One region of the Nocardioides panzhihuensis genome, then DNA from elsewhere that is predicted to be linked to it. Evidence: riboswitches for the same ligand, from Rfam matches in the RefSeq annotation. Region 1 holds a riboswitch; the other holds the start of a gene.

What was found. Region 1 has a riboswitch for cyclic di-AMP ahead of BJ988_RS03630 (C40 family peptidase). Riboswitches for the same ligand answer to the same signal wherever they lie in the genome.
Region 2: another riboswitch for cyclic di-AMP. It lies ahead of BJ988_RS31270 (NlpC/P60 family protein); the one in region 1 lies ahead of BJ988_RS03630 (C40 family peptidase).

What each region holds. Positions count from the first base shown of each region.
Region 1 covers NZ_JACBZR010000001.1:784,208-787,605, forward strand. Annotated here, with positions in the region: gene ligD (non-homologous end-joining DNA ligase) at 1-63, shown strand, start outside; gene BJ988_RS03625 (response regulator transcription factor) at 78-758, shown strand; cyclic di-AMP (ydaO/yuaA leader) riboswitch at 972-1,146, shown strand; gene BJ988_RS03630 (C40 family peptidase) at 1,149-1,949, shown strand; gene prfB (peptide chain release factor 2) at 2,108-3,226, shown strand; gene BJ988_RS03640 (alpha/beta fold hydrolase) at 3,231-3,398, shown strand, end outside.
Region 2 covers NZ_JACBZR010000001.1:1,210,620-1,214,017, forward strand. Annotated here, with positions in the region: gene BJ988_RS05630 (NYN domain-containing protein) at 1-1,119, opposite strand, end outside; gene BJ988_RS05635 (hypothetical protein) at 1,243-1,440, shown strand; cyclic di-AMP (ydaO/yuaA leader) riboswitch at 1,537-1,740, shown strand; gene BJ988_RS31270 (NlpC/P60 family protein) at 1,756-2,748, shown strand; gene BJ988_RS05645 (hypothetical protein) at 2,772-3,398, shown strand, end outside.

The DNA of each region.
Region 1 (3,398 bases):
AACAATGTGATCACGCGCTTATCTGAAAGGGGGGATCTCTTCACAAGCCCTACGGGCCTGTAACTATTGTTCTCTTCATGTCTAACTCCGTGCTCGTCGTAGAAGACCAAGAGGACATCGCCGCTCCGCTGGTGCGCACGCTCCAGCGTGAGGGGTACGACGTCACCTGGGTCGACTCCGGCAAGAAGGCGCTGGAGCTGCTGGCGCCCCCCTACGAGGCCGAGCTCGTGCTGCTCGACCTGGGCCTTCCCGACATGGATGGGCTCGAGGTCTGCAAGGCCGCACGGGACAACGGCTACGAGGGCGGGATCATGATCCTCACCGCTCGTGACGCCGAGATCGACCTGGTGGTCGGGCTCGACGCCGGCGCCGACGACTACCTGGCCAAGCCGTTCGCGCTGGCCGTCCTCCAGGCTCGCGTCCGGGCGCTCCTGCGCCGCTCCGGCCCGGTCGAGCCGGGCGACGACGACGACGCGCTGCGCATCGACGTGGCCGCCCACCGTGTCTACGCCGGCGAGCGCGAGGTGACGTTGACCGGCAAGGAGTTCGCGCTCCTGGCCGTGCTGGCCGCCTCCCGCGACAAGGTCGTCTCCCGGGACCGGTTGATGGCGGAGGTCTGGGACGAGAACTGGTACGGCTCGACGAAGACGCTCGACGTCACCGTCGGACGCCTGCGTCAGAAGCTCGAGGCGGCCGGTGTGCAGGAGAAGGTCGTCGCCGTCCGCGGGGTCGGATTCCGGCTCGAAGCGGCGGAGTGAGGGCCGCTCGGACCCAGCCTCAAACGGCTGTCTGCCGGTGAGATGACTCACAAACGGCGGTAAAATCACGCGTAAACGCGCGGATTCTGCCCCAGATCCGCACATTCCGGATTGGATCCGCTCGAGTTGCCATGTCACCTTGGTTGAGCCGTGCAGAACGCACGACCGGCCCCGGTTCACGCCGAATCCTGTCCCTCCGGAAGCCGGCCCCTACTACTGAACCCCCTTACCCCTCACACTCAGCAGTACGTATGGGACAGGAGCGGGGGACCCAAGATCCACGCGACTAACTCGGACGGTCGCTCGGGGTGAAGCCATCGCAAGATGGCCGGGCAACCTTCTAGCCCGAACCCGACAGCTCACCTCGCAGGCGTGGGAAGGAACTCACGCATGTCCAAGTCCGTATCCCGCCCTGCCCATCGAGGCACGGCACGCCCGTTCCGGGCGCCAAACGTATCCGTCGTCCGGACGATCGCAGGATCGCTCAGCGGCCACGGAAAGCTCCTCGGTCGCGTCACCCTCGCCAGCGGCATCGCCGCGGGCGCCCTGGTGGCGGTGCCCGCCGCCAACGCCGCACCGCCCGCCCACGAGCCGACCGCCGAGTCGGCCACCGTGGTGGAGGCTCCGGTCCTCGAGGCCTCGGCCACCCCCACGGCGATGCTCACCGACATCAAGCAGCTCGAGAGGGCTGTCGACGTGCAGCAGCGCAAGGCCGAGGCCGCCCAGAAGGCTGCCGAGGCGAAGCGCAAGGCAGCGATCGCGGCCAAGAAGGCCGCGGAGGAGAAGAAGAAGGCCGAGGCGGAGGCCAAGGCCTTCGCCGCGAGCCAGCAGGGCAAGATCGAGCGGGCGATCAGCGTCGCCTCGGAGCAGATCGGTGACCCGTACGTCTGGGGTGCCACCGGCCCGAGCTCGTTCGACTGCTCCGGCCTGACGCAGTACGCCTTCAGCGCCGCCGGTATCGAGCTGCCCCGGGTCTCGCGAGACCAGGCCGCTGCGCTGCCTTCGGTGCCGAACGACCAGATCCAGCGCGGCGACCTGATGTTCTGGGGTAGCCCCGTCTACCACGTGGGCATCTTCCTGCGCTGGGAGAACGGCCAGGCGATCATGCTGCACGCCCCCAAGCCTGGTGCCTCTGTTCGTGAGGAGGCTGCCTGGGACGGCTGGTTCGCCGGCTCGATCCATCAGGCCTGAGGCCTCTAGGGCCCGTTCCGACGGGCTCACGCCGATATATCCCTTTTGGCGACATCCCCCTGGCGCTCGCCCTCCGGTTCCCCATGCCGGAGGGCGAGCGCATATTTGAGGGGGCGGCGAATCGGGTGGCGAACCACCGGTCAAGTAACCTGTAAGACGTGGCAGGCCCCGAATTCGACACCGAGATCAAGCAGCTCCAGGCAACGATGCAGACCATCGGCCAGGTGCTGGACCTGGACGCGATGCGCACTGAGATCGCCGACCTCGGCGAGCAGGTCGCCGCGCCCGACCTCTGGGACGACCAGGACAACGCCACCCGGGTCACCGGACGCCTCTCTATGCTGCAGGGCGAGCTCAACAAGTTCACCGAGCTCCACACCCGCATCGAGGACCTCGGTCTGATGGTCGAGATGGCCCAGGAGGAGGGCGACGCCGACTCGCTCGCCGACTCCGAGGCCGAGCTGCGCCGGGTCAAGAAGGCCGTCGAGAGCCTGGAGATCCGCACCTTGCTGGCGGGGGAGTACGACTCCCGCGAGGCCGTGATCACGATCCGCGCCGGTGCCGGCGGCGTCGACGCCGCCGACTTCGCCGAGATGCTGATGCGGATGTACGTCCGCTGGGCCGAGCAGCACAAGTACCGGGTCGAGGTCTTCGACACCTCCTACGCCGAGGAGGCCGGGCTCAAGTCCGCCACCTTCGCGATCCACGCTCCCTACGCCTACGGCACCCTCTCCGTCGAGGCGGGCACCCACCGTCTGGTCCGGATCAGCCCCTTCGACAACCAGGGCCGCCGGCAGACCTCCTTCGCCGCGGTCGAGGTCGTGCCCGTCCTCGAGCAGACCGACGAGATCGACCTCGACGAGAACGACATCAAGGTCGACGTCTACCGCTCCTCGGGTCCCGGCGGCCAGTCGGTCAACACCACCGACTCGGCGGTCCGGCTGACCCACATCCCCACCGGCACCGTGGTCTCCTGTCAGAACGAGAAGTCGCAGCTGCAGAACAAGGCCGCCGCGATGATCGTGCTCAAGGCCAAGCTGCTCGCGCTGAAGAAGGCCGAGGAGGAGGCGCAGATCAAGGAGCTCAAGGGCGACGTCGCCGCCTCCTGGGGCGACCAGATGCGCAACTACGTCCTCAACCCCTACCAGATCGTCAAGGACCTGCGCACGACCTACGAGGTCGGCAACCCGCAGGCCGTCTTCGACGGCGACATCGACGGATTCCTCGAGGCCGGTATCCGCTGGCGTCGGGGTGCTGAGAAGGCCGAGCAGAACTGATCTGATGGTTGCGCAGACGCGCACCAGGCTTCCACTTCCCGGCCGCGGGGCGGCGTACGTCTATGACGTCTACGGCCCCGAGGGTGGAACGCCGATGGTGCTTTTGCACGAGCTCGGAGGCAGCGCGAAGCGATGGCAGGGGGTCGTGCCGTCGTTCGCGGCCGAGCACCGG
Region 2 (3,398 bases), 430 kb from region 1:
GGCGATGACGCCCTCGGGGGAGAAGAGGACCTTGACGCCGCGAGGCGGCACGGCGGTGGGGCGTACGGACGCCGAGTGGGCGTCGAAGACGACGGTCGTCTCCGCGCCGGTGCGGGCGGCGATCGGCGCGATCCCCCGCAGCAGCCGCAGCCGCTGGGCGTCGAGCGCCGAGTCGGGCCACAGGGCCTTGGAGACGTTGTAGCCGTCCACGATCAGCCGGACCCGCGGCATGGCCAGGAACTGCTCGAGGTGAGCGCTGCTGGTCACGCCGACACCGGCGACGGCGTCCGCGGAGGCCAGCTCGGACTCCACCCGCTCGCCCGGGGTGCCGGTGACGGGAGGCAGCGCGAGCTCGCGTCGGAGCCCGCCCGCGGCGTCGAGGAGCGTGTCGAGCAGGAACCGGGCCCGCAGCGAGGCGCCCTCGCGATCCGCCTTGGACGTACGCCGCTCGGCGGCCGCCTCGCGCTCCAGCTTGTCGATCTGGCTGCGGAGCTGGCGCAGCTGGCGGTCGCGCGCGGCGATCTCGTCCTCGGCGCGGGAGAGCGCCGCGCGGGCGTCGGTCAGCGCCTCGTCCAGTCCCGTGCCGACCTCACGAGCGGCGGCCCGGGCCTCCCCGAGCTTGCGTCGCAGAGCGGTGTTGTCGGCCTTGAGGTCGTCGATGCGGGCCTTGCGGTCGGCACGCACCTCACGGATCTCGTCCTCGGCCGCGGTGAGCTTGCCCCGCAGGCGGGCGACCTCGGCGTCGACCGCCGGCACTGCGGCGGCCTCGAGCCGATCCAGGGCCTCCTTGAGCGAGACCTCCCAGCCGTCGGGACGCACGAGCCAGACGACGGCGGCCGCCTCGGCCGGGTCCTCGGGAAGGACGAGGTCGTCGGGGGAGCCCTCGGTGACGTACGCCGGGCGCAGCTGGCTCCCGATCTTCTCCCGCACCTCGTCGTCGGCGTCCAGCGCCGAGGCGATCATCGCGCCGCCGGCCTTGGCGCGCCGGGCGGGTGCGAAGTCGGCGATCCGCTTGAGCGCGGGTGGGAGCCGCGCCACGTCGGGAAGCACCCCGGCCGTGAGCGCGACGATGCGCCCCCGGACCGTGTCGGGGAGCGTCGCAAACGCGGAGACCTCCATGGGTCAAGTGTAGGGACCCCGTCCGCGATCACCGCGTCGAATACTGCGCTGCGATGGTGATGACACGCCGCACGCAACCGTACGAAAGCAAAAATGTCGGTGCTCGGTGAGACCGTCACTCACATGACGACGAGAATCGACTGTGACACCTGCCTGGTGCGGGGACTGGCGTGCCACGACTGCGTGGTCACGGTCCTGCTGGGGCCGCCCCCGGAACTCACCATCGAGGACGAGGAGCGCCGGGCGCTCGACGTGCTCGCCGATGGCGGCCTGGTCCCGCCGCTGCGGATGGTGGCTCTGCCGTTGGTGGAGGGTATGTAGCCGAACTTTTGGGCGTGGGTGGTTGGCAGGTGGGGGATGGCGTCGGCTAGTGTGCGCAGGGAATTGGCGCTCGTGGAAGTGGGTCAACCGGCCCACGCGAGTGCCGCGCTCAATCCAGGTCCGCTTCGGGGCGGGCCAGGAGCCGGGGAACCACACCGGTCGTACGCCGCAACATGGAGTGCGACCACCTGGGGTGTATCCGCCGCGAGGACGATCGGGGAGACCCGGTCGAGGAGCGGTGGTAGGGCAGGTCGTGCCTGAACCCGTCAGCTCACCCGGTAGGCGTCAACGACTACACAAGGAGACCGTCCGCTCGTGACACGCGACCGGAAGCGACTCATTGCCGGAGCAGCCGGCATCGCCGCCATCGGTGTCGCCGGGATCATTCCCGCAGCGACCCCCGCCCAGGCCGACCCAGACATCGACGACGTTCGTGAGAAGGTCGACAAGCTCTACACCCAGGCCGAGGCCGCCAACGAGGACTACAGCAACGCCAAGCTGCGGCTGCAGGACATCAAGGACCAGCTCAAGGACCTCAACGCTGACGAGAAGCGGCAGAGCAAGGAGCTCGACGAGATCCGCGCCGAGCTCCGTGACTCCGTGCTGCGGCAGTTCGAGGGCTCCGACGTCTCCGCCGTCGGCCAGGTGATCACCTCCGAGGACCCGCAGGAGTTCCTCGCCGGGCTCTCCACCGTCTCGTCCTACAACGCGCTGCAGGCCGACCTGCTGGCTCGGTACAACACCGAGGCAGAGGCCCTCCAGGTGCGCCGCGAGGCCACCGAGGACGCCAAGTCCCAGATGGCCAAGGTCAAGACGACCATGCAGAAGAAGAAGAGCGAGATCGACAAGAAGTTCGAAGCCGCTCAGGCCGAGCTCGACGAGCTCGAGGCCGACGAGCTCGAGGAGTTCCAGGCCGCCGGTGCCGGAGCGGGCATCCCCGCCAACCTGCCGCCGCCCTCGGGCCGTGCCAAGAAGGCTGTCGACTACGCCCTCGCCCAGGTCGGCGACGCCTATGTCTACGGCGCGACCGGCACCGAGTCGTGGGACTGCTCCGGTCTCACCATGGGTGCTTGGGGTGCGGCCGGTGTCGGGCTCCCGCACTCCTCCTCGGCGCAGTACAGCAGCGGACCCCAGGTGTCGCGTGACCAGCTCGCCCCCGGCGACCTGGTCTTCTACTACAGCCCGATCAGCCATGTCGGCATCTACATCGGCAACGGCATGATCGTGCACGCGTCCAACCCGAGCACCGGTGTGAAGGTCTCGCCGATGGACGAGATGCCCTACACGGGCGCTGTCCGTCCGGGCTGAGCCTTCGACAGGCTCAGGACCACTTGACCCAGGACCCCGAAGAGGCCGATCGTTCGCAGGTGCGAACGGTCGGCTCTCTTGTATCCCGTGTCAGGGCCAGCCCGGCCCTGATCGGCGCCGGTCTGGTGCTGGTGATGCTCCTGGCAGGCTTCGTCGGCTGGCGGCTGACCGGCGGCGGCGAGTACGTCGCGCCGACCCCGACCGCCGCCCCGGTCGTGCGCGCCGACACCGAAGGCGCCCGTGCCTCGCTGGAGCAGCTGGTCACCGGCGTACGTGATGGGGCGGAGCCCGACGGGGAGGACGCCGCCTCGGTGGCGGTGCGCAACGCACACGCCATCGGCGTCGAGGACGTCACCGCGAGGTATGTCGCCGAGTCGGGCAACGTGGCAGCGGACGGCTCCTGGACCGCCGACGTCGAGATGTCGTGGCGCACGCCCGGTGACCCGGTGCTGACCGAGGAGCTGAAGGTCGGCTTCGACGCCGACGGCGCGATCACCGGGTTCTCGGCGGCCCAGGGCACCCGGCTGCCGCTGTGGCTCAGCGGCCCGGTCGAGGTGCGGCGCACCGACTCCACCCTCGTGGTGGTCCAGGCATCCGCTGACGTCGCCGACCGCTACGCCGAGCTGGCCACGACCGCTGTCGACGAGGTC